2 regions of the Achromobacter sp. RT286_PF genome follow, and region 1 is predicted to be linked to the other one. Evidence: predicted binding sites of a transcription regulator. Region 1 holds the regulator's gene; the other holds the start of a gene.
The links. The regulator LexA, encoded in region 1, represses DNA repair genes until DNA is damaged. The targets are predictions, from matches to a motif close to ACTGTATNNNNATACAGT.
Positions count from the first base shown of each region.

Region 2: the regulator LexA is predicted to act here: its motif matches at 13,399-13,416, upstream of recA (recombinase RecA).

Region 1 covers NZ_JCBAMR010000006.1:117,283-132,243, reverse strand. Annotated here, with positions in the region: gene clpX (ATP-dependent Clp protease ATP-binding subunit ClpX) at 1-516, shown strand, start outside; gene lon (endopeptidase La) at 726-3,176, shown strand; gene lexA (transcriptional repressor LexA) at 3,352-3,999, opposite strand; gene AC6LJY_RS07795 (amino acid aminotransferase) at 4,157-5,356, opposite strand; gene uvrB (excinuclease ABC subunit UvrB) at 5,433-7,562, shown strand; gene AC6LJY_RS07785 (low molecular weight protein-tyrosine-phosphatase) at 7,822-8,313, shown strand; gene iscR (Fe-S cluster assembly transcriptional regulator IscR) at 8,506-9,048, shown strand; gene AC6LJY_RS07775 (IscS subfamily cysteine desulfurase) at 9,070-10,281, shown strand; gene iscU (Fe-S cluster assembly scaffold IscU) at 10,315-10,719, shown strand; gene iscA (iron-sulfur cluster assembly protein IscA) at 10,722-11,045, shown strand; gene hscB (Fe-S protein assembly co-chaperone HscB) at 11,049-11,561, shown strand; gene hscA (Fe-S protein assembly chaperone HscA) at 11,634-13,496, shown strand; gene fdx (ISC system 2Fe-2S type ferredoxin) at 13,506-13,847, shown strand; gene iscX (Fe-S cluster assembly protein IscX) at 13,847-14,041, shown strand; gene AC6LJY_RS07740 (methylglyoxal synthase) at 14,175-14,961, shown strand, end outside.
Region 2 covers NZ_JCBAMR010000058.1:4,407-19,367, reverse strand. Annotated here, with positions in the region: gene AC6LJY_RS26465 (TerC family protein) at 1-348, opposite strand, end outside; gene sucD (succinate--CoA ligase subunit alpha) at 635-1,516, opposite strand; gene sucC (ADP-forming succinate--CoA ligase subunit beta) at 1,620-2,780, opposite strand; gene AC6LJY_RS26450 (DUF2889 domain-containing protein) at 2,791-3,393, opposite strand; gene AC6LJY_RS26445 (Pls/PosA family non-ribosomal peptide synthetase) at 3,562-7,581, opposite strand; gene metE (5-methyltetrahydropteroyltriglutamate--homocysteine S-methyltransferase) at 7,803-10,100, opposite strand; gene AC6LJY_RS26435 (LysR family transcriptional regulator) at 10,245-11,165, shown strand; gene recX (recombination regulator RecX) at 11,226-12,038, opposite strand; gene recA (recombinase RecA) at 12,232-13,293, opposite strand; gene AC6LJY_RS26420 (response regulator transcription factor) at 13,609-14,298, shown strand; gene AC6LJY_RS26415 (sensor histidine kinase) at 14,411-14,961, shown strand, end outside.

The DNA of each region.
Region 1 (14,961 bases):
CGTACCGAAAAGTCCGGCATCGGGTTCTCGGCCTCGGTACGTGCCAAATCCGAACGCGGTGTAGGCGAGCTGTTCTCGGAAGTCGAACCCGAAGATCTGATCAAGTTCGGCTTGATCCCGGAACTGGTGGGTCGTCTGCCCGTGGTCGCCACGCTGGACGAGCTGGACGAAGCGGCATTGGTTCAGATCCTTACCGAGCCGAAAAACGCTTTGCTCAAGCAATTCCAGAAGCTGTTCGCCATGGAAGGCGCCGAGCTGGACCTGCGTCCTGCGGCATTGAAGGCGATTGCCCGCAAGGCGCTCAAGCGTAAGACGGGTGCCCGGGGCTTGCGTTCGATCATCGAACAAACGCTTTTGGACACCATGTATGAGTTGCCTTCGCAGGGCAACGTAAAGCGTGTGGTCGTCGACGAGAACGCAATCGAAGGCGAGGGCAAGCCCTTGCTTATCTATGCGGACGAAGCCGGCGAATCCGACAAGCCGGAGCGTGGAGAAGTCCGCGACGCTGCAGCCTGATATTTCAAAAAAGCCCGTTCCTGTAACGGGTTTTTTTGCCGTAGGAGTGCCCTCCGGGGCATTTTTTTTTGCCTTTTGCCTATCCGGCAGCCGGGATCTTGAATTTTCGGCTATTGTTCCCATAACAGACGTAACTGACGCGGATAGCCCGGGTACTCTCTCCCAGGCTCCCCGTCCCCGATACGCCGAGTCATACCGAGGAACCTCCTATGTCTGCCAGCCAGACCCTGCCTTCCGACCCGATCGACCTGCCTTTGCTCCCACTTCGCGACGTCGTGGTGTTTCCGCACATGGTCATCCCGCTGTTCGTCGGCCGTCCGCGCTCTATTCGCGCGCTCGAGGTTGCGATGGAAGCGGGCAAAAGCATCATGCTGGTGGCCCAAAAATCCGCCGGCAAGGATGATCCCACCCCCGAAGACGTCTACGAGATCGGCTGCGTTGCCGGCATCCTCCAGATGCTCAAATTGCCCGACGGCACCGTTAAGGTTCTGGTCGAAGGCACTCAGCGTGCCCGCATCAACAGCATCGAAGATGCCGATTCGCATTTCACCTGCCAGGTGACGCCGATCGAGCCGGACGCCATGCAGGGCTCCGAAACCGAGGCCCTGCGCCGCGCGATCGTTGCCCAGTTCGAACAGTACGTAAAGCTCAACAAGAAGATCCCTCCGGAGATCCTGACCTCGTTGGCCGGCATCGACGATGCGGGTCGCCTGGCTGACACGATCGCCGCGCATCTTCCGCTGAAGCTCGAGCAGAAGCAAAAAATGCTCGAGATCGTCGGCACGTCCGAGCGCCTTGAAGGTCTGCTTACCCAGCTGGAAACCGAAATCGACATTCTTCAGGTCGAGAAGCGGATTCGCGGCCGCGTGAAGAAGCAGATGGAAAAGAGCCAGCGCGACTACTACTTGAATGAGCAGGTCAAAGCCATTCAGAAGGAGTTGGGCGAGGGCGAAGAGGGCGCGGACCTCGAAGAGCTTGAAAAGAAGATCATCGCTGCCCACATGCCCAAAGAGGCGCGTAAAAAGGCCGATGCCGAGCTCAAGAAGCTCAAGCTCATGTCGCCCATGTCGGCCGAAGCCACCGTGGTGCGCAACTACATCGATACGCTCATCAACCTCCCCTGGAGGAAGAAGAGCAAGATCAACAACTCGATCGCCAACGCCGAGACGGTGCTGGACAACGACCATTACGGTCTGGAAAAGGTCAAGGAACGCATTCTCGAATATCTTGCCGTGCAACAGCGCGTAGACAAGGTCAAGGCACCGATCCTGTGCCTGGTCGGCCCCCCGGGCGTCGGCAAGACCTCGCTGGGCCAGTCCATTGCCAAGGCCACGAACCGCAAGTTCGTGCGTATGGCGCTGGGCGGCGTGCGTGACGAGGCCGAGATCCGAGGCCATCGCCGTACTTACATCGGTTCGATGCCCGGCAAGATCGTGCAGAACATGTCCAAGGTCGGCGTGCGCAATCCCTTGTTCCTGCTTGATGAAATCGACAAGCTGGGCATGGACTTCCGCGGCGATCCTTCTTCGGCGTTGCTTGAAGTGCTGGACCCGGAACAAAACCACACGTTCCAGGACCACTACATCGAAGTCGACTTCGATTTGTCCGACGTCATGTTCGTCGCCACCAGCAACACGCTGAACATCCCGCCGGCTCTGTTGGACCGTATGGAAGTGATCCGCCTGTCCGGTTACACGGAAGAGGAAAAGATCCATATCGCTCGCGACCATCTGCTGCCCAAGCTGATGCAGAACAACGGCGTGAAGGACAACGAACTGACGGTCGATGACAGTGCGCTGCGCGATATCGTTCGCTATTACACCCGGGAAGCCGGTGTGCGCGCCCTTGAACGCGAAGTGGGCAAGATCTGCCGCAAGGTCATCAAGCAGTTGCTGACCCAGAATGATCGTGCCAAGGCGGAAGGCAAGACCATCGAGGTCAAGCCGGTCAACGTCACGGGCGACAACCTGAGCGACTACCTGGGCGTGCGCCGCTATACCTTCGGCATGGCCGAGAAGGAAAACCAGATTGGTCAGGTGACCGGTCTGGCCTGGACCGAGGTCGGTGGCGATCTGCTGACAATCGAAGTGGCGGACATGCCGGGTAAGGGCGTGATCCAGCGTACGGGTTCGCTTGGCGACGTGATGAAGGAATCGGTGGAAGCGGCTCGCACGGTGGTGCGGTCCCGCGCTCGTCGCCTGGGCTTTGCCGACAGCGTCTTCGAGAAGCACGACATGCACGTCCACGTGCCGGAAGGTGCGACGCCCAAGGACGGCCCGTCCGCGGGTATCGCCATCACCACGGCCATGGTTTCGGCGTTGTCGCGCATTCCGGTTCGCGCCAATGTTGCCATGACCGGTGAGATCACGCTGCGCGGCGAAGTGCTGCCTATCGGTGGCCTGAAGGAAAAGCTGCTGGCGGCCCACCGTGGCGGTATCAAGACGGTCTTGATTCCCGAGGAAAACGTCAAGGACTTGGCGGAGATCCCGGATAACGTCAAGAACCAACTTGAGATCGTGCCGGTCCGCTGGATCGACAAGGTGCTGGAATTAGCGTTGGAGCGTCTGCCGGAGCCTCTGGCCGAGGAAGAAGCCGTCAAAGACGCGCTGGTGACCAAGCCTGCCGAGCCCGGCTCGACGGACCCGGTTCTGAAGCACTGATCAGCTGGTATGGCTGGACGTCCGAAGTATGGTCGCCCAACAAAAAACCCCGCCACGTGGCGGGGTTTTTTATGGCCATCGTTTTGGCCATCGCGGTGACTTTGGCTATGGCTATTGCCAAGCGAACGCTACGGCAAGGCTAGGCAGACCGTGCCTGATCTACCCCCGTGCCGCGTCAGTGCAACGCGTGCGTACGGATTAAACCGACGGCGATGCCTTCCAGCGCGAACTCTTGGTCTGCTTCAACGATGATGGTTTGAAAGTCCGGATTTTCCGGCAGCAGTTCGATGTGCCCATTGGTGCGTTGCAGGCGCTTGACCGTCACGTCGTCGCCCAAACGTGCCACGACGATCTGGCCGTTGCGCGCTTCAGAGGCCTTCTTCACCGCAAGCAAGTCACCTTCCAGAATGCCCGCATCTCGCATGCTCATGCCGCGCACCTTCAGCAGGTAATCGGGCGCTTGGGCAAAAAGATGGGGGTCCACGCCAACCTCGCGTTCGACGTGTTCGGCCGCAAGGATAGGGCTGCCTGCCGCAACGCGCCCGACCAACGGCAGCAGCAACTGCGCCAAAGAAGGTATGGCCAGAGACGTCTGAGACTGGGAGGGCCCGTCTTTCAAGCGTATGCCGCGCGAGGCGCCGGCGGTGAGCTCGATGGCTCCCTTGCGGGCTAATGCCTTAAGGTGGTCTTCTGCCGCATTCGGTGAACGGAAACCAAGGGCCTGGGCGATTTCGGCACGCGTTGGCGGGAAGCCCGTGCGCGTGACGGTCTGCCGGATGAGGTCCAGGATTTGTTGCTGGCGGTCGGTGAGTTTGCTGGCCATGGCGATGATCCGGTATGAGCGGACTGTACATATATACAGCGCCATTCTGGGGGACGTAGCGGAAAAAAGCAAGCCGGCGGCGGGCCCGAAAGCAAAACGGAGCCTTAGGGCTCCGTTTCGTCATAACAGGGCCGTGGACGGCCCGTACTGGCAGGGGTTACAGCACGGCGGCGATGCCGGCAGCTACCTTGTCAATGTTGCCGCTGTTCAGCGCAGCCACGCAGATGCGGCCGCTGGACACCGCGTACACGCCATGCTCTTCGCGCAGGCGATCCACTTGAGCCGACGTCAGGCCCGAGTACGAGAACATGCCGCGTTGCTGCAGGACAAAGCTGAAGTCCTGCTTGGCGCCGTGTTCCTTGATCTTTTCCACCAATTGCTTGCGCATCAGGCGGATGCGGTCGCGCATGCCGGCAAGTTCTTCTTCCCACATGGCGAACAGTTCCGGCGTGTTCAGCACCGTCGACACCACCGTCCCGCCGTGGGTTGGCGGGTTGGAATAGTTGGTGCGAATGACGCGCTTGAGCTGGCTCAGGACGCGGCCCGCCGCTTCCTTGCTGCCAGCGACGATCGTCAGTGCGCCCACGCGTTCACCGTAAAGCGAGAACGACTTCGAGAACGACGAGCTGATGAACATGGTCATGTCCAGATCGGCGAACATGCGCACGACAGCGGCGTCCTCGGTCAGACCCTCGCCAAAGCCCTGGTAGGCGATGTCCAGGAACGGAACCAGGTTGTTTTCCTTCACAACCGCGGCGATCTGCTTCCATTGCTCCGGCGTGGGGTCCACACCGGTCGGGTTGTGGCAGCACGCGTGCAGCACGACGACGGTCTGCGCCGGGGCTGCCTTCAAGTCCGCCAGCATGGCTTCGAAGTTCAGGCCGCGAGTGGAGGCGTCATAGTACGAATACGTGCCGACCTCAAAGCCGGCGCGCTCGAACAGCGCACGGTGGTTTTCCCAGCTGGGGTTGCTGATCAACACCTTGGAAGAGGGCAGCAATTGGCGCAGGAAGTCGGCGCCAATCTTAAGCGCGCCGGTGCCGCCCAGCGCTTGGGTGGTCAACACGCGACCGGCTGCGGCCAGCGCGGAATCCTTACCCAGCAACAGGGCTTGAGCTCCCTGGTTGTAGCCGGCGATGCCTTCGATGGGCAAATAGCCGCGAGCGGCGGCCGCTTCGATGCGGGCGGTTTCGGCCTTGCGAACGGCGCCCAACAAGGGGATCCGTCCCTGGTCGTCGTAGTACACGCCCACGCCCAGGTTGACTTTACCCGGACGCGTGTCCGCGTTGAATTGTTCGTTCAGACCAAGAATGGGGTCGCGCGGCGCGAGTTCGACGGAATCGAAAAGGTTGCTCATGGGACTCTGATGAGGATGGGTGGACGCAGTACGAGGTGCTGTGGATAATGGGGGGTTTACCCTGGAACAGTCTAGCATGCCAAACAGCCCAATAGACCCGAGCGGCGCGGGAGATCTGGCCCAGAATCTCGCTGGAAATGCCGTGGTACCAGTATCGGCTGACGCACCGCCCGTTGCTGGCGCGGAACCGCGCTTTGTGGAATATCCCGGTAGCCCGTTCCAGCTGTTCCAGCCCTATCCTCCGGCCGGCGATCAGCCCACCGCGATCAACGGGTTGACCCAGGGTATCGAAGACGGCCTGATGTTCCAGACGCTGCTGGGCGTGACGGGCTCGGGCAAGACCTACACCATGGCGAATGTGATCGCGCGGTTGGGACGCCCTGCGCTGGTGTTGGCGCCCAACAAAACGCTTGCGGCGCAGCTATATGCCGAAATGCGGGAGTTCTTTCCGAAGAACGCGGTCGAGTATTTCGTTTCGTACTACGACTATTACCAGCCCGAGGCCTATGTCCCGACGCGCGACCTGTTCATTGAAAAGGATTCGTCCATCAATGAGCACATCGAACAAATGCGTCTATCGGCTACCAAGAGCCTGCTTGAACGCCGCGACACCATTATTGTCGGCACGGTGTCTTGCATCTACGGTATTGGTAATCCCGGCGACTACCACGCGATGGTTTTGATTCTGCGCAGCGGTGACCAGATCTCGCGGCGGGAAATCCTGGCGCGTCTGGTTGCCATGCAATACACCCGCAATGACGCCGAATTCACGCGGGGGGCGTTCCGGGTCCGTGGCGAAACCATCGACATCTTCCCGGCAGAAAGCCCCGAGCTGGCGCTGCGCCTGACGCTTTTTGATGACGAGATCGAAAGCCTGGAGTTGTTTGATCCCCTGACGGGCCGCATTCGGCAAAAGCTGCCACGGTTTACCGTGTATCCCGGGTCGCATTACGTCACCCCGCGCGATACGGTTCTGCGCGCGATTGAAACGATTAAGGTGGAACTGCGAGAGCGTGTCAAACGCTTCGTGGACGACGGCCATCTGGTCGAAGCCCAGCGGCTGGAACAGCGCACGCGGTTCGATCTGGAAATGCTGCAGGAGTTAGGCTTTTGCAAGGGGATCGAAAACTACTCCCGCCACCTGTCCGGCGCCGCACCAGGCGAGCCGCCACCCACGTTGATCGATTACCTGCCGTCCGACGCGCTGATGTTCATCGACGAAAGCCACGTGACTATTGGCCAGCTCAGCGCCATGTATCGCGGCGACCGGTCGCGCAAGGAAACGTTGGTGCAATATGGGTTCCGGTTGCCATCCGCGATGGACAATCGGCCCCTCAAGCTTGAAGAATTCGAGGCGCGGATGCGCCAATGCGTCTTCGTGTCGGCCACGCCAGCGGCTTACGAGAAAGAACACGCTGACAACGTCGTTGAGCAGGTCGTTCGGCCCACCGGCTTGGTCGATCCTTTGGTCGAGGTATTGCCGGCCCGCACCCAGGTGGACGACTTGCTGGGCCAAATTAAGGCGCGGGTATCGGTGGGCGAGCGGGTGCTGGTCACCACCCTGACCAAACGCATGGCTGAGGATTTGACGGATTTTCTTAGCGAACACGGCGTCAAGGTGCGCTACTTGCACTCCGACATTGATACCGTCGAGCGCGTGGAAATCCTGCGCGACCTGCGCCTGGGCACCTTTGATGTGTTGGTGGGCATCAACCTGCTGCGCGAGGGGCTGGATATTCCCGAAGTTTCGCTCGTGGCAATTCTTGACGCCGACAAGGAAGGCTTCCTCCGATCCGAACGCAGCTTGATCCAGACGATTGGCCGGGCGGCCCGCAACTTGAACGGCCACGCCATTCTCTATGCAGACCGCATTACGGATTCGATGCAGCGCGCGATGGAGGAAACCAGCCGTCGGCGCGCCAAGCAGCTGCAGTTCAATATCGACAATGGCATTACGGCGCGCGGCGTCCGCAAGGCCGTGCGTGAGCTGATCGACGGCATCGTCGCGCCAGTGCAGCACGACGCCCTCGAAGCCGCCGTGCCGGCCGAGTTCCTCAAGGACGAGAAGGCCTTGGCTCGCGAGTTGAAGCGCTTGGAGAAGCTGATGATGGACCACGCTCGAAATCTGGAATTCGAGCAGGCCGCTGCCGCGCGCGATGCGCTTACCGCGCTGAAGCAACGTGTTCTTCTTGATGGGGCCGTATAAGCGCTCGCGCCGCGCAGCGCGTCGGTATGGGCTGACAGGTAGCTGACATAATGCTGAAAATGGTGCGGAGGACGGTCGATATGCGCGCACAGCAGGAAAGGGCGCCTGGCGCCCACTGGGGGTGGAGGGGTGACGTTTAAATATCTCGATAACTAATTGATATTAAAGGGATGTTTTAACGCTCGGGCCGACCTTTACTCATTTGTTTCTTTGCAAAAAAAGCTTGCCTTATCTCGGGTTTTCCCTCACACTTACTCCCATGATGACCAAGGTACTTTTCGTTTGCATGGGCAATATCTGTCGCTCGCCGAGCGCAGAGGGCGTGTTTCGCCATTTGGTGAATGACGCGGGGTTGAGCGACGTTGTTCGCATTGACTCTGCGGGCACGCATGCGTTTCATATCGGCGAGGCGCCTGATGCCCGGGCGCAGGCTGCGGCACGTAAACGCGGCTACGAGATCACGCACTGTGAGGCCCGTCAGGTCACCGCAGAGGATTTCCGCGACTTCGATCTTATCCTCGCCATGGATTGGGACAACCTGTCTGCGATGCAGCAGCAGTGCCCCAAGACCTATCAGCACAAGCTGATGCTGCTGATGCGCTTCGCCAATGAGTTTGAAGAGGCCACTGTGCCCGATCCTTACTACGGCGGCGCGGATGGTTTTGGCAAGGTTCTCGATTACTTGGAAGACGCCTGCCAAGGTGTCCTGGAATTGGTCCGCAAGCGCGCTACCCAGTACCAAGCGGCCTGACCGCTTTTCCGTAGAGCCGCCCACAGTGCGGCTCTTGGGGTACATGGCAACGAAAAAACCGCGCAACAGCGCGGTTTTTTCTGGCCAGGAGCCATACCAAATTAGTCGGGAATAGGCTATACTTGACCCAATTACTCGGGTATTGACCGCCGGATTCGCTGGCGGCCATTGCCGAATCACAGGGAACCCACCATGCGGCTAACTACCAAAGGGCGTTTCGCCGTGACTGCCATGATCGATCTCGCGATGCGCCAGCACAGCGGCCCGGTCACTCTTGCGGCCATCAGCCAGCGTCAAAACATCTCGCTTTCCTATCTGGAACAGCTGTTCGGGAAATTGCGTCGCCACGAACTCGTGGACAGCGTGCGCGGCCCGGGCGGCGGTTATTCGCTTGCGCGCCTTGCACGCAATGTGACCGTCGCGGACATCATCTTTGCAGTGGACGAGCCGCTGGACGCCACCAGCTGTGGCGGCAAGCGCGACTGTACAAGCGGCAATGACGGCAAGCCCGGCAAGTGCATGACGCACGAACTCTGGGCGACGTTGAACCGCAAGATGGTCGATTACCTGGATTCGGTGTCCCTGCAAGATCTGGTCGATCAGCAGCGCGTGCGCCAGTTGCAGGAAGCCAGCAATCAAGCGCAGGCCTGCGCAGTACGTGTCAATCGGGTGGGCGGCGCCAATGCCGCTGCCAATTCCCCGACCACGACCGTCGCGGCTAACGCCACCGTATAAGCAGTATCAGGAGTTGTAGACATGACCACCCGTCCGATTTATTTTGATTATTCGGCCACCACCCCCGTCGACCCGCGCGTCGTGGACAAGATGGTGCCGTGGCTGTACGAGAACTTCGGCAATCCGGCCTCCCGTAGCCATGCGTATGGTTGGGATTCGGAAGAAGCCGTCGAACGCGCCCGCGAAGAAGTCGCCAAGCTGGTCAACGCCGACCCGCGAGAGATCGTCTGGACTTCTGGCGCGACCGAGTCCAATAACCTAGCCATCAAGGGCGCTGCGAATTTCTACGCGGAACGCGGCAAGCACGTCATCACCGTCAAGACCGAGCACAAAGCGGTGCTTGATACCTGTCGCGAGCTGGAGCGCCAGGGTTTTGAAGTCACCTACCTGAACGTGAAGGACGACGGTCTGATCGACCTGGACACGTTCAAAGCCGCGCTGCGACCTGATACGGTGCTGGTGTCGGTGATGATGGTGAACAACGAAATCGGCGTTATCCAGGACATCGAATCGCTGGGCGAAATCTGCCGCGAAAAGGGCATCATTTTCCACGTCGACGCCGCTCAGGCGACTGGCAAGGTGGAAATCGACCTGCAAAAGCTGAAGGTTGATCTGATGTCGTTTTCGGCGCACAAGACGTACGGCCCGAAGGGTATCGGCGCGCTGTATGTGCGTCGCAAGCCGCGCATCCGTATCGAAGCGCAAATGCACGGTGGCGGCCACGAGCGCGGTTTCCGCTCGGGCACGCTGGCTACGCACCAGATTGTCGGCATGGGCGAGGCTTTCCGCCTGGCGCGCGAAGAAATGGGTACCGAGAACGAGCGCATCCGCATGCTGCGTGATCGGCTGTGGAATGGCCTGTCGCAGATCGAAGAGGTCTATCTGAACGGCGACATGGACCAGCGTGTACCGCACAACTTGAACGTCAGCTTCAACTATGTCGAAGGCGAGTCCCTGATCATGGCGATCAAGGAACTGGCCGTTTCCAGCGGCTCGGCTTGCACGTCTGCCAGCTTGGAACCGTCGTACGTATTGCGTGCCCTGGGCCGCAATGACGAACTGGCGCACAGTTCCATCCGTTTCACGCTCGGCCGCTTCACGACCGAAAAGGAAGTGGACTACGCGATCGAATTGCTCAAGAGCCGCGTTGGCAAGCTGCGCGATATGTCGCCGCTGTGGGAAATGGCCAAGGAAGGCATTGACTTGAACACCGTGCAGTGGGCCGCGCACTAAGCGCCCGCGCCAAGAAATACGTGGAGAAATAACATGTCTTACAGCACCAAAGTTCTGGATCACTACGAAAACCCGCGCAACGTCGGTTCGTTCGACAAGTCGGACGAATCGGTTGGCACCGGCATGGTCGGCGCGCCCGCCTGTGGCGACGTCATGAAGCTGCAGATCAAGGTCAATGAAGCCGGCGTGATCGAAGACGCGCGTTTCAAGACCTACGGCTGCGGCTCCGCCATTGCGTCCAGCTCGCTCGTGACCGAATGGGTCAAGGGCAAGACGCTGGATCAAGCGATGAACATCCGCAACACGCAGATCGCCGAAGAATTGGCGCTGCCGCCGGTGAAGGTGCACTGTTCCATCCTGGCCGAAGACGCTATCAAGGCCGCGGTGCAGAACTACAAAGAGAAGCATTCGGCCCCGGCCGAAGCGGTGGCAGGCTGATCATGTCCGTTACCCTGACCCAACAGGCTGCCACCCACATCGGCCGCTACTTGCAAAAGCGCGGAAAGGGTATCGGCTTGCGGCTCGGCGTTAGGACGACGGGCTGTTCCGGCATGGCCTACAAGTTGGAATATGTGGACGACTCGACGCCGGAAGACGTCGTGTTCGAAAGCTTCGGCGTAAAGGTCTTCATTGACCCCAAAAGCCTTGCTTACCTGGACGGAACCGAGCTTGATTACGCCCGGGAAGGCCTGAACGAAGGCTTCAAGTTCCGCAACCCCAACGAGAAGGCGACCTGCGGCTGCGGCGAGTCGTTCACGGTGTAAGTCTTGGCTGTAGACGACCATTTCAGCCTGTTCGGCTTGCCGGCCCGCTTTGACCTGGATGCGCAAGCACTGGAAACGTCGTGGCGAGCTGTCGCGGCGCAGGTGCATCCCGATCGCTATGCCACCGCCAGCCCCGCCGAGCGCCGTGTCGCCATGCAATGGGCCGCACGAGCCAACGAGGCGTATCGCGTTTTGCGCGATCCCTTGCTGCGGGCCCGCTATCTGTGCGAACAGGCGGGCGTGGACCTGCAGACCGAGAGCAACACGTCCATGGACACGGCGTTCTTGATGCAGCAGATGACGTGGCGCGAAATGCTGGACGACGCGCGTGACGACGCTGACGCGCTGGCGGCCCTGCGCACGGAACTGGACGAGGCTCGCGTGTCGATGCGCGCCACGCTCAAGCGCCTGCTGGACGATGAGCACGACCATGCCGCCGCGGGCCTTAAGGTACGCGAATGGATGTTCGTGGAAAAACTGGCGCAAGAGCTGGCGCACGCCCAGCCCGCTGGATAGCCAACGCTGCGTTGTGGCGCCCGAGCACCGGGTGCCTGCACATCGCCGCCAACTGACCAGAAAAAATAGATCATGGCCTTATTGCAGATATCCGAGCCCGGTGAATCGCCCGCGCCGCACCAGCGCAAGCTGGCGGTGGGCATCGATCTGGGCACTACCAATTCCCTCGTTGCGGCAGTGCGCAGCAGCGTGGCTGAAGTGCTGCCCGATGCGCAGGGCCATGCCCTGCTGCCGTCGGCGGTGCGCTACCTGCCGGGTGGCAAAGTCACAACGGGCCGCGAGCCCCTCGCGCAGCAAGCCGAAGACCCCTTGAATACCGTAGTTTCCGTGAAGCGATTCATGGGCCGTTCGCTGGAAGAGGCGCGTGCCACGCGTGCGCCTTATGAATTCGTGGACGCGCCCGGCATGGTCCGCATCCGCACGGTGCAGGGCGATTTGAGCCCTGTTGAAGTGTCGGCCCAGATTCTGGCGGTGCTGCGTCAGCGCGCCGAAGACGTATTGGGCGATGACTTGGTGGGCGCGGTGATTACCGTGCCCGCTTACTTTGACGACGCCCAGCGCCAGGCAACGCGCGACGCCGCGCGGCTGGCCGGGCTGAACGTGCTGCGCCTTCTGAACGAACCGACGGCTGCCGCCATCGCCTATGGCTTGGACCACGCATCGGAAGGCGTTTATGCCGTCTATGACCTGGGCGGCGGCACCTTTGATATTTCCATCTTGCGGCTGACGCAGGGCGTATTCGAAGTGATCTCCACCGGCGGCGATACGGCGCTGGGGGGTGACGATTTTGATGCGTTGATTGTCGATCACGCTGTGGCCAAGCTGGCGGCCGGCGAGTTTTCTGCCGCTGACCGGCGTGGTTTGTTGATGGCTGCGCGCGCCGCGCGTGAAGCCTTGTCCAGCGCGGACAGCGCGACGCTGAAGCTGGCGCTGGCCGACGGCCGCAACGTGGATCTGGTACTGACCCGCGCCGAATTCGAAACCTTGGCCCAGCCGCTTATCGAACGCACGCTGGATTGCGCGCGCCGCGCGCTGCGCGATGCGTCGTTGACGCCGGCGGACGTGAAAGGCGTGGTGATGGTGGGTGGCGCGACGCGCATGCCTGTCGTGCGGGCCGCAGTGGGCAAGGTGTTTGGCACGGAGCCCCTGACCGACCTGGACCCGGATCAAGTCGTCGCGCTGGGCGCGGCGTTGCAGGCGAATCTGCTGGCCGGTAATCGCGCACCGGGTGAAGATTGGCTGCTGCTGGACGTGATTCCGCTGTCGCTGGGTCTGGAAACCATGGGCGGGCTGGTTGAACGGGTGATCCCGCGCAACAGCACCATTCCCGTGGCGCGCGCCCAGGAGTTCACCACGTTCAAGGACGGCCAGACCGCCATGAGCATTCATGTGGTGCAGGGCGAACGCGACCTGGTGGCGGACTCCCGTTCCCTGGCTCGCTTCGAACTGCGCGGCATTCCGCCGATGGTGGCGGGCGCCGCGCGCATCCGCGTGACGTTCCAGGTGGATGCCGACGGCTTGCTCAGCGTGACTGCGCGCGAGCAAAGCACGGGCGTCGAGGCCGCCGTGTCGGTCAAGCCGTCTTACGGATTAAGCGACGACGAAATTGCCCAGATGCTGGCCGACAGCGTGGCGCAAGCCGATACCGACGCCCGCGCCCGCATGTTGCGCGAGCAGCAAGTGGACGCGCGCCAGTTGGTGGAATCCGTGCAAGCCGCGCTGGCGGTTGACGGCGACCTGCTGGACGCCGACGAGCGCCGCCGCGTTGATGAATGCCTGCAAGCCGCCATCGACGCCCAAGCGGCCGACGATGTGGACACCGTGAAGGGCGCCGTGCAGGCCTTGTCGGCCGCAACCGACGACTTCGCCGCGCGCCGCATGGACCGCAGCATTCGCGCCGCCTTGGCGGGTCGAAAACTTGATGAGATTGCCTGATAAGACGCTATGCCGAAACTGACTGTATTGCCTCATCCCGACTACTGCCCTGAAGGCGCCGTAATCGAGGACGCGCCCAAGGGCGTGTCGATCTGCCGCATTTTGCTGGACAACCATATCGACATCGAGCACGCCTGCGAACTATCGTGTGCGTGCACCACCTGTCATGTGGTCATCAAGCAGGGCTATTCCGCACTGGAAGACGCGACGGACGACGAAGAGGACTTGCTGGACAAGGCTTGGGGCTTGACGCCCACGTCGCGCCTGTCGTGCCAGGCGCTGGTGACCGATGCTGATCTGACGGTTGAAATTCCCAAGTACACCATCAACCATGCCAAAGAGGGCCATTGATGAAGTGGACCGATACCTACGACGTTGCGGCCGCCCTTGTCGACGCGCATCCTGACGTGGACCCCAAAACGCTGCGCTTCACGCAGCTGCGCGAATGGGTCATGGCCTTGCCTGGTTTCAACGACGACCCCGCCCACTGTGGCGAAAAAATCCTTGAAGCCATCCAGATGGCCTGGATCGACGAAGCGGACTGACCGCATCAAACAAAAACGCTCCCGGATGGGGGCGTTTTTGTTTGCGCGGCCGTCGTGCCGCCGTGCCGCCGTCAAGCGGCCACGTTATCATCAAGGATCCGTACGTTGTGTTCCACCTTGTCCGAGTCTACTGATGCCCGCTGCTCCATTGCGCTTTGGCCTGGCCGCCAACCGGCTGCACCACGAAACCCCCGATGCCGCTTTGTTCACCTGGTTGCGCGCGTGCTCGTCCACGATACGCGAGCTGGGCGTCCAACTGCACACCGTCGGCCGCACCCATGACGCCATCGTGCGCGAAGGGATGTTGCAGGGCTACAGCGGGCTGATCCGGTATCCCTACGGGCGCGAAGGCGGACTGATGAAGCTGGTGGCGCGCGTGACCGAAGGGCGCGACGGGCAGGCGCCGTTCGACGGCGCTATCTATCTGATCGACCCGGTGGATCCGTCGTCGATTTTCCCGGAAGCCTTGGCGTTAAAGCGTCAGTGCATCACGCATGGCCGACCGTTTATTTCAACGGTGGCCGGTGCTATCGAATGGATGGAAGTGGAACGCGTGCATGCCGGGTTGGCGCCTGATGCGTCCGTGTCGCGCCTGTTCAACTTCACGGGCCAGACGCTGGCCATGATCGCGCACGATGCGCTCAAAGACGAGATGGTGGCGTTTGCCAGCGAGCATTTCGACGTGTTGTCGCAGTTTGCCCGGCGCGTGGCGACAGGCACCACAGGCGGCCGGCTGAACGAATTGGCATGGTCGCGCGGGTGGCCCAAGGATACGCCGTGGGTGCATCGCTACCTGAGCGGTCCGCTGGGCGGCGACGCGCAGATTGCCGAACTGGTGCTTGAGCATCAGTGCCAGCGCGTGATCTTCTTCGAAGACCCGCATGTGGCGCGCCAGCACGAGGCCGACATTCAACTACTTG
Region 2 (14,961 bases), on a different contig from region 1:
GTCGGCAATCATGATAGTGCGGATGGCGGTCAGCAGATTACCTTGCGTCTTGCCCGCGCCGTCGTCTTCGCCTTCCGGCAACAACAGCGTCACGCCGATGTAGACCAGCAGCAACGCGCCGATCAGCTTCAGGTACGGCAACAACAGCAACTTGGCCGCCACCAGGGTCAGCACGATACGCATGATGATCGCGGCGGCCGAGCCGATCGTGATCGCTTTCTTTTGCTGCGCCGGAGGCAGCGAGCGCGCCGCCAGCGCAATAACCACGGCGTTGTCGCCCGATAGCAGAATATTGACCCAAATGATCTGGAGCAGCGCTATCCAGAATGCCGCTGAACTGAGTTCCATGCCTCTCTTTCCTAGGTGTTGATCCCCCTAGGACGAACCAAATTAATGGATGAAAAAAACCAAAAGCCGTACTGACCGTCTTGGTGCGAGCCCGACGGCATTCTTGCTGGGTACGTGCGAAATTTCTTTCATTATAGTTTCGTTCAGCTTTCCGTATGTTTGGACGAACGCAGTTTGGACACGGGATTACCCTAGTAAAACCACAGAAATTTCGATCCGGACACGTGCCGAACGGACAAAAAAAAGCCCGCCGAAGCGGGCTTTCTTAAACGCAATGCTGTAAGACTTACAGCACCGACTTGAGCAGCTTGCCCATTTCGGAGGGGTTGCGCGTGGTGCGGATGCCGCAGGCTTCCATGACTTCCAGCTTGGCGTCGGCCGTGTCGGCGCCACCGGAGATCAGGGCGCCAGCGTGGCCCATGCGCTTTCCAGGAGGAGCGGTGACACCAGCGATGAAGCCGACGACCGGCTTCTTCATGTTGTCCTTCGCCCATTCAGCGGCGTTGACTTCGTCCGGACCGCCGATTTCGCCGATCATGATGACGGCGTCGGTGTCGGGGTCGTCATTGAACATCTTCAGGACGTCGACGTGCTTCAGGCCGTTGATGGGGTCGCCACCGATACCGACGGCGCTGGATTGGCCCAGGCCCAGTTCGGTGACTTGCGCCACGGCTTCGTACGTCAAGGTGCCCGAACGGCTGACGATGCCGATGCGACCCTTGCGGTGGATGTGACCGGGCATGATGCCGATCTTGATTTCGTCCGGCGTGATCAGGCCGGGGCAGTTCGGGCCCAGCAGCAGCGTCTTGCTGCCCTTGGCCTTCATGCGGTTCTTGACTTCCAGCATGTCACGGACCGGGATGCCTTCGGTGATGCAGATCACCAGATCCAGTTCAGCTTCGACGGCTTCCCAGATGGCGGCAGCGGCGCCGGCGGGCGGCACGTAGATGACGGACACGGTTGCGCCGGTGTCGGCCTTGGCTTCCTTGACGGAAGCGAAGATCGGCACGCCTTCAAAGTCTTCACCCGCTTTCTTGGGGTTCACGCCGGCCACGAAGGCGGCTTTGCCATTGGCATACTCACGGCACATACGGGTGTGGAACTGGCCCGTCTTGCCCGTGATGCCCTGGGTGATGACTTTGGTGTCCTTGTTAATCAGAATCGACATTTGTGAATCCTTGGCAATTTCTTTTACCGCCGGGCCGTCCCAAGGTGGAAAGCTCCCCCATGGGGGGCAGCAAGCCACGAAGGGGCGCGGCGAGGGGGCATATTTACTTGACGGCTGCTACGACGCGGGTGGCCGCTTCGGCCATCGTGTCGGCGCTGATGATCGGCAGGCCGGAGTCGGCCAGCATCTTCTTGCCGAGTTCTTCGTTGGTGCCCTTCATGCGCACGACCAGCGGCACGTTCAGGTTGACGGCCTTGCAAGCCGCGATCACGCCTTCGGCGATGACGTCGCAGCGCATGATGCCGCCAAAGATGTTGACCAGAATGGCCTTCACGCTCTTGTTCGCGAGCATGATCTTGAACGCTTCGGTGACCTTCTCGGCCGTTGCGCCGCCGCCGACGTCCAGGAAGTTGGCCGGCTCGCCGCCGAACAGCTTGATGGTGTCCATCGTGGCCATGGCCAGACCGGCGCCGTTCACCAGGCAGCCGATGTTGCCGTCGAGCTGGATGTAGGCCAGGTCGAACTTGCTGGCTTCGATTTCAGCGGGGTCTTCTTCGTCCAGGTCGCGGTAGGCGACGATTTCCGGGTGACGGAACAGGGCGTTGGAGTCGAAGTTGAACTTGGCGTCCAGGGCGATGATGTTGCCCTTGCCGTCGCGGTTCAGCGGGTTGATTTCAACCAGCGACGCGTCGGTTTCCATGTAGCACTGATACAGCTTCTGGAACACGTCCACGGCCTGGGCGGTGGAGTCGGCGGGCAGGCCGATCGCGTTGGCGATCTTGGTGGCTTGCTCGGCCGACAGGCCGGTCAGCGGGTCGATGTATTCGGTGATGATCTTCTCGGGAGTGGAATGAGCCACTTCCTCGATGTCCATGCCGCCTTCGCTGGAAGCGATGAAGGCAACCTTTTGCGTGGCGCGGTCAGTGACCAGCGACACGTAGTATTCCTTTTGAATGTCGGCGCCGTCTTCGATGTACAGGCGACGGACCTTCTGGCCTTCCGGGCCGGTCTGGTGCGTGATCAGCTGCATGCCCAGGATTTCCGAGGCCAGCTTGCGCACGTCTTCCAGCGAGCGCGCCAGCTTGACGCCACCGCCCTTGCCGCGGCCGCCCGCGTGGATTTGCGCCTTGACGACCCAGACCGGTCCACCCAGCTTTTCAGCGGCAGCCACGGCCTCGTCGACGGAAAGAGCGGGGATCCCGCGCGGCACCGGGATGCCAAATTGCTTCAGCAGTTCCTTGCCTTGATACTCGTGGATTTTCATGTGTTACCTGTCAGGACGTATGAGAAAGAGAAGGTGAATCGGAGGACGAATCGGCCGATGCCTCAGCGCTACCCCCCGTGTACCACTTGGGATAGTGCTCAGCCACCACCGGGCCGCCAGTGCTTAGCGCATGACAGCCGTCCAGTTGGAATGGACGCCGGTTCGGGTTGGTTTCCTGCCGCCGGCGGTTGGCCATGGTCTGGACCGCCGCGGTGGGAAGCACCTGCGACAGCTCGGTCATGTGCGTACAGCCCGCCACGTGCCCGAACCGCTCCTTGACCTGGCGGCGGAATCCCTTAAGCAGATTCATGCCGATCAAATCAGTGTAAGCCGCCTCGATGGCCATGCAATGACCGCCATAAGGGGCCGCATCATAGACAGCCTGCGCGTCCACGATCGAGTATTCCTCGTCGATGGTGATGCGCAGGTGCATATGGTGGATGGGCTGCCCGGCCTTGAACATCTTGCCGTCGCTTTTGGGGAAATCGTACGCCTTGACGTCGATAAGCTCGGCTTCCAGGTCCCAATTGCCGTCCTCGCGCGCATACGACTGCACGCGTATGGAACGCGTGTGCAGCGGTTGGCGAGGGTAATCGGGCGGTGGCAAGGGCATGCTGGGGGCCTGCGGGGCGAAGATGGCCTGCGCATGGTGCGCGGCAACAAAACCTTGAAAGTATAGCGCAGGCGGCCTGGTAGCAAATGGCCGGTTTGCGGGGGCGGGCCATGCCGGCGCTCCCGCGCACCATCCGGCTCACCCCGCCGCCCGCCCTGCCCGGCGCCCTCAGACTGCCCACGGTGTGGCCGGACTGCCCATCCACGCCTGCCCCGCCGGAATCGTCTCGCCCTTGAGCACCAACGTCAGTGGGCCCAGGCGGGCGCCGGCTTCCACGTGGGTGCCGTACAGGATGGTGCTGCGCGGGCCGACGTTCACGTCCGGGCCGATATCGACCGGCCCGATTTTCATGACCCGGTCTTCGAACAGATGGGTCTGCGGCCCCGACCCGGCGTGCAGCACCGCGTCGTCGCCGATCGACACGCAGTCGTACTCGGTGACGTCGGTCGTATCCATGAACACCCGCTTGCCGATGCGCGCCCCCAGGCAGCGCAGCGCCAGCGGCAGCCACGGGGTGGCGCGCAGGAAATTGAAGAAGTTCGGCACCGCGATGGACTCATACAGGCTCGTCACCGCCTCGCTTTTCCACACAAACGGCGTCCACATCGGCTCGGCGCGCGGCCGGTAGCGGCCCATCAGCGCCCATTTCAGCAACACCACAAAGAGGAAAGTGCCCACGCCGTACAGCACGCCAGCCAGCATCAACTCGTCGAACGCGCCGATAAACCCGTCGACCGCCGCGATGGGAATGACGCGCATGACGGTCAGATAGCCCACCGCGATCACCACCGCCAGCGGCAGGATCATGCGCATGCCCTCGACCGCGCCGCGCGCCACCTTGCGGCCGGTGCTGGGCCGGAAGGTCAAGTGGGCGGGAAAGCCGGCCGTCTGCTCGCGCGCGGGCAGCGCCAGCGGCGGGTTGCCCAGCCATGTCTGACCGCTGGCCATCGCGGCATTGGCCGGCGCGCGGCTTTGCACGCCGATCAGGACGTCATCGGGCAACACCGATCCGTCGGGCACGTACGCCCCGTTGCCCACAAAGCTGCGGTTGCCGATGACGGTTGGGCGCAAGCGCATCCAGCCCTGGTCGATTTCCTCGTCGCCCAGCATCACGCCGTCGGCAATGAAGCTGTCGCGCCCCAAGGTCAGCATGTCTGGCACGATGCCCATCGCGGTGGAAATCTCGGTGCCGCGCCCTACTTTCGCGCCCAGCAGCCGGTACCACGACCCGGCATAGATGGACGCATACAGGCCGTGCAGCACGCTGAGGCTGGCCTCCTGGATCTGATTGGTCAACCAACGGCGCAGATAGATCTGGCCATATACCGGCCAGCGGCCGGCCGACAGCCTGGGCAGCAGCGACCAGCGCAGCACCGCGCACGCCAGCACGGTCAACAGCAAGAGCAAGGCGCTGGCCGGCAGCGCCAGCAGCAGATAGCACAGGAATGCGATGGGCCACGACGCGCGCGAGCCCATCAGGTCGAGCCAGCGCGCGTCGATCCAATCGATCAACACGAAGCTGGGAAAGACCGGCATGAAGAACAGCGCGGCGATCAGCGTGCCGCCCGCCGCGTAGGCCAGCACGTCCAGCCGGCGCCAGCGCCCTTCGCGCACGGGCCGGGGCGGCAGATCAGACGGCTGCGCGCGCGGGTCATGTCGCGCCGGCGCGCCCGTCCAGGTTTGCCCCGCGGGCACGCGCGTACCGCCGGCCAGCGATGACAGCCCTTCCAGCCGCGCGCCTTCGCCCATCTCGACATCGCCTTGCAGCACCGAATACGAACCGACATAGGCGTTGTTGGCAAGCGTGATCGGGCCGACTTCCCAGATGCCGCCGCGCACGGCGAAGTTTTCAAGATTGACGGCGGCGCCGATGCTGACGCCATCGCCCACCGTCAGCAGGTCTGGCGCACGCACCGACACCCGACTGATGGCAGCGTCGCGGCCGATGCGCGCGCCCAGCGCCCGCAGATACCAGACTTGAAGCGGCGAGCCCGCCAGCAGGTGCGCGGGCGGAATATCCAGAATGCGGTCGACCAGCCACCAACGATAAAAGCGCCAGCCATACAACGGATAGCGGCCCGGCTTCTGGCGGCCGACAATCGCCCATTTACAGGCGACGGCCACGGCAAAGCTCAGCAGGTTGCAGGCCAGGTAGCTGGCGATGGACCAGGCAACGGCACGCCAGACCGAATCGCCATCGTCACCGGTCAGGTAGTGATAGGTGAAAAACGGCGTCAGCCAGATCAGCATGCGCACGCCGATCAACAATGGCAGCGCGGCCAACTGCGCCAGGCCGCACGTCCAGCGGCGCCATTCCGGCGCGCGCAAAAGTGAGGCCTCGTGCGCGGCGCCCCCGGTGGCGGTCGGTGGTACGGTGGACGCCGGGGCGGCTTCGGCTGCCGTTGCCGTTGCCGTTGCCGTTGCCATCAACGCATCCAGGCGCGCGGCCAACGCGCCCACGCCAGCATGCTGATATAGCTCGTGCATGCTCAGCGCTGATAAATTCGGATGCTTGCGCAGCGACGAAACCAGCCGCGCGGCCAGCAGGGAATGGCCGCCCAGATCTCGGAAGAAGTCGCTGGCCAGATGCAGCGGCTGCCCCGGAAACAACGGGCGCAGCGCATCGAACAACGCGCGCTCGCCCGCCGTGACGGGCTCGTCGTCTTCCGTGGACGGTTGCTGCGCGGTGTCCAGCTCGCGCGCCCGCAGCGTCTTGCGGTCGATCTTGCCCGACGTCAGCCGCGGCACCTCGGCCACGAATTCAAAGCGGGCCGGAATCATGTACGCCGGCAGCTCTTGTGACAAGGCTGCTCGCAAGGCGTGCGGATCCAGGCGCGCGTCGCTTTCCGGCATTACGAACGCCACCAATTGGTCGATACCGGCAAGATCGCGCAACACCACGGCGGCGGCGCCCACGCCGGGTTGGCGATACAGCGCCGCCTCGATCTCGCCAAGCTCGACGCGAAAGCCGCGCACCTTGACCTGATCGTCGCTGCGCCCAAGGCAATGGATCTGCCCGTGCTCGTCGATGCGCGCCAGATCGCCGCTGCGATACATGCGCGTGTCATGACTGCCGCTGGGCCGAGGATTGGCCAGGAATTTTTCTGCCGTGAGCGCCGGCCGACCCAGGTAGCCGTCGGCCACGCCGGGGCCCGTGATGCACAGCTCGCCGACCTGCCCCGCTGGCAGCACCGCGCCGTCATCACCGCGCACCAGCATGCCGTAATTGGGCAGCGGCACACCGATCGTCACCGCTTGCCCCGGCATGAGCTCGGCCACGCTGGCGGAAACGGTGGTTTCAGTCGGCCCGTACGTGTTGAACAAGCGACGGCCGGGCGTGGCCCAGCGCGGCACAAGAAAGTCGGGGCACACTTCGCCGCCCAGGTTCACGATGCGCAAGCCGGGCACGTCGCGCGCGAACAAAGCCAATAGCGTAGGCACCGCATGCAGCACCGTGACGCCTTCGCGCACCAGCGCGTCGGGCAGCCCTTCGGGGTCGGTCGTCAACATCTTGGGCGCCACCCACAGGCTGGCACCCACCAGGTAGCTGATCCAGATTTCCTCGAACGACATGTCGAACGCCACCGAGAAGCCCTGATAGACCTTGTCGTCCTGGCGCACGCCCAACACTTCGTTTTCGCTGCGCAGGAAATGGCAGATGCTGGCATGCGTGATCGGTACGCCCTTGGGCTTGCCGGTTGAGCCAGAGGTGTAGATCACATAAGCGGGGTGTTCAGGCCGCAGCCCTGCGCGCCGGTTCAGTGCGCCCTGAACGGGAACGGCCAGCGCCCACGGCGTCCAGGTGACCATGCCATCCAGACGCACGTCCGCGCTGGCGATCAGGCCATTCGCGCCAGCGTCCTGCAAACACACCAGCATGCGGTCCGGCGGCGTGTCGGCTTCAAAGGGCAGCCAGGCCGCGCCGGCCAACGCGATGGCCGCCTGCATCACCAGCAGGTCGGCGCCGCGCGGCAAGCACAAGCCGACGATATGCCCGGGCCGCACGCCCGCCTGAATCAGATGGTGCGCGGCAAGAGATGCGCGTTGGCCCAGCGTGTCATAGCGTAGTGTTTGATCCTGCCAGTGAATGGCGATGGCGGTGGGGTGCCGCAGGATCGTGGCTTCCAAAATATCGGGCAGCGTTTCCGCAAGAAGCAGATCCGGCCGATAAGGGCCTTGGAGAATCATAGGGACGGCGACAATCCGGCAGCAAAGAATAGGATGCAACTAACGCAGCAGCCATGGCATGGGCGGCAGCCGATGCCAGGGTGGCTTAATTGACCAACGCCGCGAAAATTCGTTCACGCCCGCGCATTAAAAAAAACCCTTGCGCAATGCCGGCGGCATCACGCAAGGGGTTGTTGGCGCCGCCCCGTTTTGAAGGCAGGCGGACCGGTGACGGTTTGGCGTCAGGCCGATTGGCGCAGCGCGCGCGCCGCCTGCACCATACCGATCAGCGCGGCTTCGGTTTCAGGCCAGGCTCGCGTCTTCAGGCCGCAGTCAGGATTCACCCACAGGCGTTCCTTGGGCAGACGGGTCGCCGCCTTTTCCATCAAGCCGACCATCCAATCGACGTCCGGCACGTTGGGCGAATGAATGTCGTAGACGCCGGGGCCGATGTCGTTTGGATAATCAAAATCTTCAAACGCCTTCAGCAATTCCATGTTCGAACGCGACGTTTCGATTGTGATCACATCGGCGTCCATGGCGGCAATGGATTCGATGATGTCGTTGAATTCGGAATAGCACATGTGGGTGTGGATCTGCGTTTCATCGCGCACGCCCGCCGTCGCCAAGCGGAAGCAATCCACCGCCCAATCCAGGTACGCCTTCCAGTCGGCGCGACGCAGCGGCAGGCCTTCGCGGATGGCAGGCTCGTCGATTTGGATAACGCTGATGCCCGCGGTTTCCAGGTCCACCACTTCGTCGCGCAGCGCCAGTGCCAACTGGCGGCAGGTCTGCTCACGCGGCTGGTCGTCGCGCACGAACGACCATTGCAAGATGGTGACCGGGCCGGTCAGCATGCCCTTGACCGGCTTGTCCGTCAGCGATTGCGCGTACGACGACCAACCCACCGTCATCGGCGCGGGCCGGGCCACGTCGCCAAAAATGATCGGCGGCTTGACGCAACGCGACCCATAGCTTTGCACCCAACCGTTCTTGGTGAACGCAAAGCCGGCCAGCAGTTCGCCAAAATACTCCACCATGTCGTTGCGCTCGGGTTCACCGTGCACCAAGACATCCAGGCCCACCTTTTCCTGGAAGCGGATGACTTCTTCAATTTCCTTGCGGATGGCGTTCTCGTAGCCTGAATCCGTCAGCGCGCCGGCTTTCCAGTCGCGACGCAACGCGCGAATTTCGGCGGTCTGCGGGAACGATCCGATCGTGGTGGTCGGGTACGCGGGCAGGCCCAGCTGTTCTTGCTGGCGCGCAATGCGGCCGGCAAACGGTGCGCGGTCTCGCGACACGGCGGTCGCGCCAGCCATGCGCTGGCTCACGAGCGGGTTGTGAATGCGCGGCGACGAACGGCGAGCCGTCAGCGCGGCGCGTTGCTTGATCAGCCCATCCTGCACAGAGGTGTCGGTGGCGTTGTTCAACGCGCGACCCAGCAGGTTCAGCTCTTGCAGTTTTTGCGCCGCAAACGACAGCCAGCTCTTGAGTTCGGCATCCAGCTCCGTTTCATTAGCCAGGTCTACCGGCACATGCAGCAGCGAGCACGACGGGGCCAACCACAGACGGTCGCCCAGTTGTTGCCTGATGGGTGCCAGCGTGGCGATAGCCGCGTCCAGGTCCGTGCGCCAGATATTGCGGCCGTTGATGACGCCGGCCGACAGCACCTGGCCGGCGCGCAAACCGGCCACGACGTCATGCAATTGTTCGGGTGCGCGGACCAAGTCCACGTGCAGGCCCGCCACGGGCAGCGCTTGCGCGGTGGTCAGGTTGTCTTTCAAGCCGTCAAAGTAGGTGGCGATCAGCAGCTTGACCGGGCTGGCCGCCAACGTGGCGTATACCGATTCGTAGGCATCGCGCCAGGCTTGGGGCAGGTCCAGCACCAGGATGGGCTCGTCGATCTGCACCCATTGCACGCCCTGCTTGGCAAAACGCGCCAGCACTTGCTGATACACCGGCAGCAAAGCAGCCAGCAGTTGCAGCTTGCCTTCGTCAGCGGCGCCACCGGCGAACGCGTCGCCCTTGCCCTGGTACAGCCACGTCAGCGGGCCGGGGATCACGGGCTTGACCTCGTGGCCCAGCGCGTGCGCTTCCTGGACTTGTTCGAACAGCGATTCGCGGGCGATACGGAACGCCTGGCCGGGCACCAGTTCCGGCACGATGTAGTGATAGTTGGTGTCGAACCACTTGGTCATCTCGCAAGCGGCGGCGGGTTTGCCCGACGGCGCGCGGCCACGGCCCATGCGAAACAGCGTGTCCAGCGACACTGCCTCGTTGTCCTTCTGACCAAAGCGGGCGGGCACGGCACCCAGCAGCGTGGTCCATTCCAGGATCTGGTCGTACCAGGCAAAGTCTCCCACCGGCACAAACTTCAAGCCGGCGGCGGCTTGCAGCTTCCAGTGCCTGGCCCGCAACTCGCGGCCCGTCTCTTCCAGCGCTTGCGCGGTTTGCTTGCCGGCCCAATAGGCCTCGACCGCGCGCTTCAATTCGCGCTGGGCGCCGATTCGGGGGAACCCCAGATTATGAATAGTAGTCATGAGAACACCGCCGTTAGCCAAAGTTTGTTCAAGTGACGACCATTGTGCAGGCAAACATACATGAATCAAAATCAATGTATACATGGATAAGATGAGGATTTCTCATATACTAGGGCGATCATTCTTCGTCGGCCCGCCCTTCCCATGCTAGAAATCCGCCATCTTGAAACGCTTACCGCCATCCGCGAGGGCGGCAGTCTGCAAGAAGCCGCCGAAAGGCTGCACTTGACGCAGTCGGCCCTGTCGCACCAATTGCGCGACCTGGAAACCCGGCTGGGCACGCCGCTGCTGAACCGCCGCACCCGCCCCGCCCGCCTGACCACGGCCGGCTTGCGCGTGCTGGCGCTGGCGGATGAAGTCCTGCCCCGCATTCGCGCAACCGAACGCGACCTGCAACGGCTGGCGGCCGGCCGCAGCGGCAGACTGCATCTGGCAATTGACTGCCACTCCTGCTTTCAGTGGTTGATGCCGGCGCTGGACGCATTCCGGGTGCAGTGGCCCGACGTCGCGCTGGACCTGTCGGCGGCGTTTTCGTTCGCCCCCCTGCCTGCCCTGGTGCGCGGCGACCTGGACTTGGTGATCACGTCGGACCCGCAACCGCTGGACGCCGTGGAATACCTGCCCTTGTTCAAGTACGAACTGGTGTTGGCGGTGTCGGAAGCGAACCCGTTGGCCGGCAACAAATTCATCATGCCCGACCAGCTGGCGGACCAGACGCTGATTACGTATCCGGTGGACAAACAACGCCTGGACGTCTTCACCGCGTTTCTGGACCCCGCCGACGTCGAACCCGCCGCCATTCGCAAGGCCGAACTGACCCCGATCATTGCGCAGCTGGTCGCCAGCAACCGTGGCGTGGCGGCCTTGCCGAACTGGGCGCTGACGGAATACATGAACCAGGGCTGGTTGCGGCTGTGCCGGCTGGGACCGCAAGGCGTTTGGCGCACGCTGTATGCAACCGTGCGCAGCGAAGATACGGACGCGTCCTACATCGACGAGTTCCTGACCATTACGCGCGACGTATGCTTCAAGACGCTGTCGGGTATCAAGTCGGCCAAGACGTAAAAAAAGCCGCCCGGGGGGCGGCAGCGACGAGCCATCTTCGCGGGGCCGCGCAAGATCCGGTCAATCGCCGTCGCCGTCGCCTTCGCCCAGGATTCGACGGATGACATCGTGCGCGAAGCCCCGGCTGGCCAGAAAGAGCGCCTGCTTGGCATAGGCCGTGCGGTCTGGCGGCTTGGCGTCGAAGCGTTTTTTCCAGACCTCCAGCGCGCGGTCGTATTCGGTGGCGCGCAGTTGTTCGCGCAATTCGGCCACCTGGGTATCGTCCACGCCGTGCTGGCGTAGTTCCTGCACGATGCGCGCCGCGCCTTGGCGCGACGCACGCCGATGCACCAGGCTTTGTGCGAACCGTTCGGTGGACAGCCAGCCCTCTTTTTCCAGCGCATCCAGCACGCTGTCGATTTCATCGGCGTCTTCGGCGTAGGCGACCAGTTTGCGCGCCAGTTCCTCGCGGGCGTGCTCGCGACGCGACAGATATCCCACCGCGCGCATTTTCAGCGATGGGCCCTTGCGGGCAGGCTTGGCCGCATCCCCGGCGTTGTCACCTGTTGGCGACGTGTCAGAGGTGTCCGACGTGTCGGAAGTGTCCTGGGGACGCGATGTCCGCGATGTACGCGAAGTGCCCGACATACCCGACGTACCCGACATACCCGACATACCCGACGTACGTGACGTGCGGGAAGTGCGGGGCTTCAGCGCGCGCTGCTCGGAACTGCGCTGCCAGACATCTTTGTCAGCGGCGGGCTCGGCCGCTTCCTGTTCGCGACGCGCGTCCGAACTGCGTCGCAAGCCTTGCGGCTTGGCGACGGTTTCAAACTCGTCATCCAACTTGGCGCGTAGGCGGTCGGCTGACGCGGGGGTCGATTTCCAGCTCATGCGCTTTCTGCCTTGGTCAAGGACGGACGCCGGATCGATAAAGACGCGGCGAACCCTGTCCGACGAATAATGCAAAACGGCAGGCCCGTCATGGCGCCTGCCGTATCTGACTGTGCGGCATCACCGCCCAGCCCCGCTGCGATAAGCCTGTCCGCCGTCCCTGGCGACACTGCGCCCGGGGCAGGCGGAAGGCTTATTCGGCGGTGTCTTCCGCCGTGGGCACGAATTCAGCGGCGCGGCTGACGATGCCCTGGTTCTCGCGAACGCGGTTTTCGATTTCGATCGCCATGTCGCGGTGTTCTTTCAGGTATTCGCGGACGTTGTCCTTGCCCTGGCCGATGCGGTTGCCGTTGTAGCTGTACCACGCCCCCGACTTGTCCACCACATTGGCGGCCACGCCCAGGTCGATGATTTCGCCTTCGCGCGAAATACCGGCGCCGTACATGATGTCGAATTCAGCTTGCTTGAACGGCGGCGCCACCTTGTTCTTGACGACCTTGACGCGGGTTTCGTTGCCGACGACCTCGTCACCCTTCTTGATGGAGCCGATGCGGCGGATGTCCAGGCGCACCGACGCGTAGAACTTCAGCGCGTTGCCGCCCGTGGTGGTTTCGGGGTTGCCGAACATGACGCCGATCTTCATGCGGATCTGGTTGATGAAGATGACCATGCAGTTGGTGCGCTTGATCGTGGCGGTCAGCTTGCGCAGCGCCTGGCTCATCAGACGGGCTTGCAGGCCCGGCAGGGAATCACCCATTTCGCCTTCGATTTCAGCCTTGGGCACCAGCGCGGCCACCGAGTCGATGACGATCAGGTCAACCGAACCCGAACGCACCAGCGCATCGGTGATTTCCAGCGCTTGCTCGCCCGTGTCGGGCTGCGAGATCAGCAGGTCCGTCAGGTTCACGCCCAGCTTGTTGGCGTATTGGACGTCCAGCGCGTGCTCGGCGTCGACAAAGGCGCAGGTGCCACCGATTTTTTGCATTTCGGCGATGACTTGCAGCGTCAGCGTGGTCTTGCCCGACGATTCCGGGCCGTAGATTTCGACCACACGGCCGCGCGGCAGGCCGCCGACGCCCAAGGCGATGTCCAGACCCAACGACCCCGTGGAAACCACCTGGATATCGTGCGAGACCTCGTTATCGCCGTAACGCATGATCGAGCCCTTGCCGAACTGCTTTTCGATCTGCGAAAGCGCGGCGGCAAGCGCCTTGGCCTTTTCCGATGCGGCGGCCTTGGTGGTTTTGTCGTCCATGTAAAGTCCTGTCTGTGACGTATCTGGTGGTTGCGGCATGAAGGAGCACCCTTGGACCGCAGCGTTGCTGTTTTGAATCAGGTTCAGATTATTGCATCGGATTGTACTGTACAAAAAACCAGTGTGCCAGAGTTTTGCACGTATTCCCTGAGTGGGCAAGCCTGGCGCCGTATGACAGAATCGAAGCCGACCCCGGCGTTTCGTCCCTATTCCACCGCCGGGCCGCCCACAAGGCGATAGCCCCCTACCCCGGGGCAGCCGGCACGCAAAGCGTCGGCGTCACAGGGACCTTTTTGCAGCTTCCGTGCCGCCCCCATGCGCATCCTGATCGCCGAAGACGACAGCATTCTGGCCGATGGCCTATCCCGGTCATTGCGGCATAACGGTTACGCGGTAGACGCCGTGCGTGACGGGCTTGCCGCCGACTCTGCGCTGGCGGCCCAGGCGTTTGACCTGCTCATTCTGGATCTGGGCCTGCCGCAATTGGCCGGGCTGGAAGTGCTGCGCAGGTTACGCGCCCGCAACTCCGCCCTGCCCGTTCTGATCCTGACCGCCGCCGACAGCATCGAACAGCGCGTGAAAGGCCTGGACCTGGGCGCTGACGACTACATGGCCAAGCCTTTTGCGCTGTCCGAACTGGAAGCGCGCGTGCGGGCGCTGACGCGACGCGGCGCGGGCGGCGGCGCCACCATGCTCAAGCATGGCCGGTTGCTGTTCGACCAGACGGGCCGCGTCGCCATCGTCGACGACCAGACGCTGGACCTCTCGGCGCGCGAAGTCAGCTTGTTGGAAATCCTGCTGACGCGCAGCGGCCGCATGGTCAGCAAGACGCAGTTGGTGGACCACCTGTGCGAATGGGGCGAAGAAGTCAGCACCAACGCCATCGAGGTCTACGTGCATCGGCTGCGCAAGAAGCTCGAACCCAGCGGCGTGAAGATCGTCACCGTGCGTGGCCTGGGCTACTGTCTGGAGCGGGACCAGGGTGCCGCGTACCTCGCCAGCTGACCCCCGGCCCGAGCCGCTGAATCAGGAAGCGCTGGATATCATGCAAGCCGGGTCCAAGGGCCCGAGCTTTGCGCCGCCGCAGCGTTCGCTGCTGGGCGAAATCCTGGACTGGATGCTGGCGCCGCTGTTCCTGCTGTGGCCCATGAGCGTCGCGATCACGTACGTGGTCGCCCAGAACATCGCCAACGTGCCGTACGACCGGGCGCTGGCCAACAACCTGCATGTGTTGACGCGGCAGGTTCATGCGCAGGACGGCCGGGCCGTGCTGAAGATGACCGACGCCGCGCGCGACGTGTTGCGCGCCGACGAAACCGACAGCGTCTTCTGGCTGGTACTGGGCAGCCGGGGCGAATACCTGGGCGGCGATCGCGCGCTGCCGCTACCGGCCACCGTGGGCCAGCCGCGCCCGGGCGAAGTCCAATACGAAGACGACACCATGCGCGGTTTCGGCATCCGCCTGGCGTTCACGTGGGTGGACCTGAACCTGCCCAACACGCAGCCCGCGCTGCTGATCGTGGCCGAGACCGTGGAAAAGCGCACGCAACTGGCCAACGACATCATCAAGGGCGTGATCATTCCGCAGTTCGTGGTGCTGCCGATCGCGGTGCTGCTGGTGTGGTTCGGCCTGTCGCGCGGCGTGGCGCCGCTCAATGCGCTACAGCA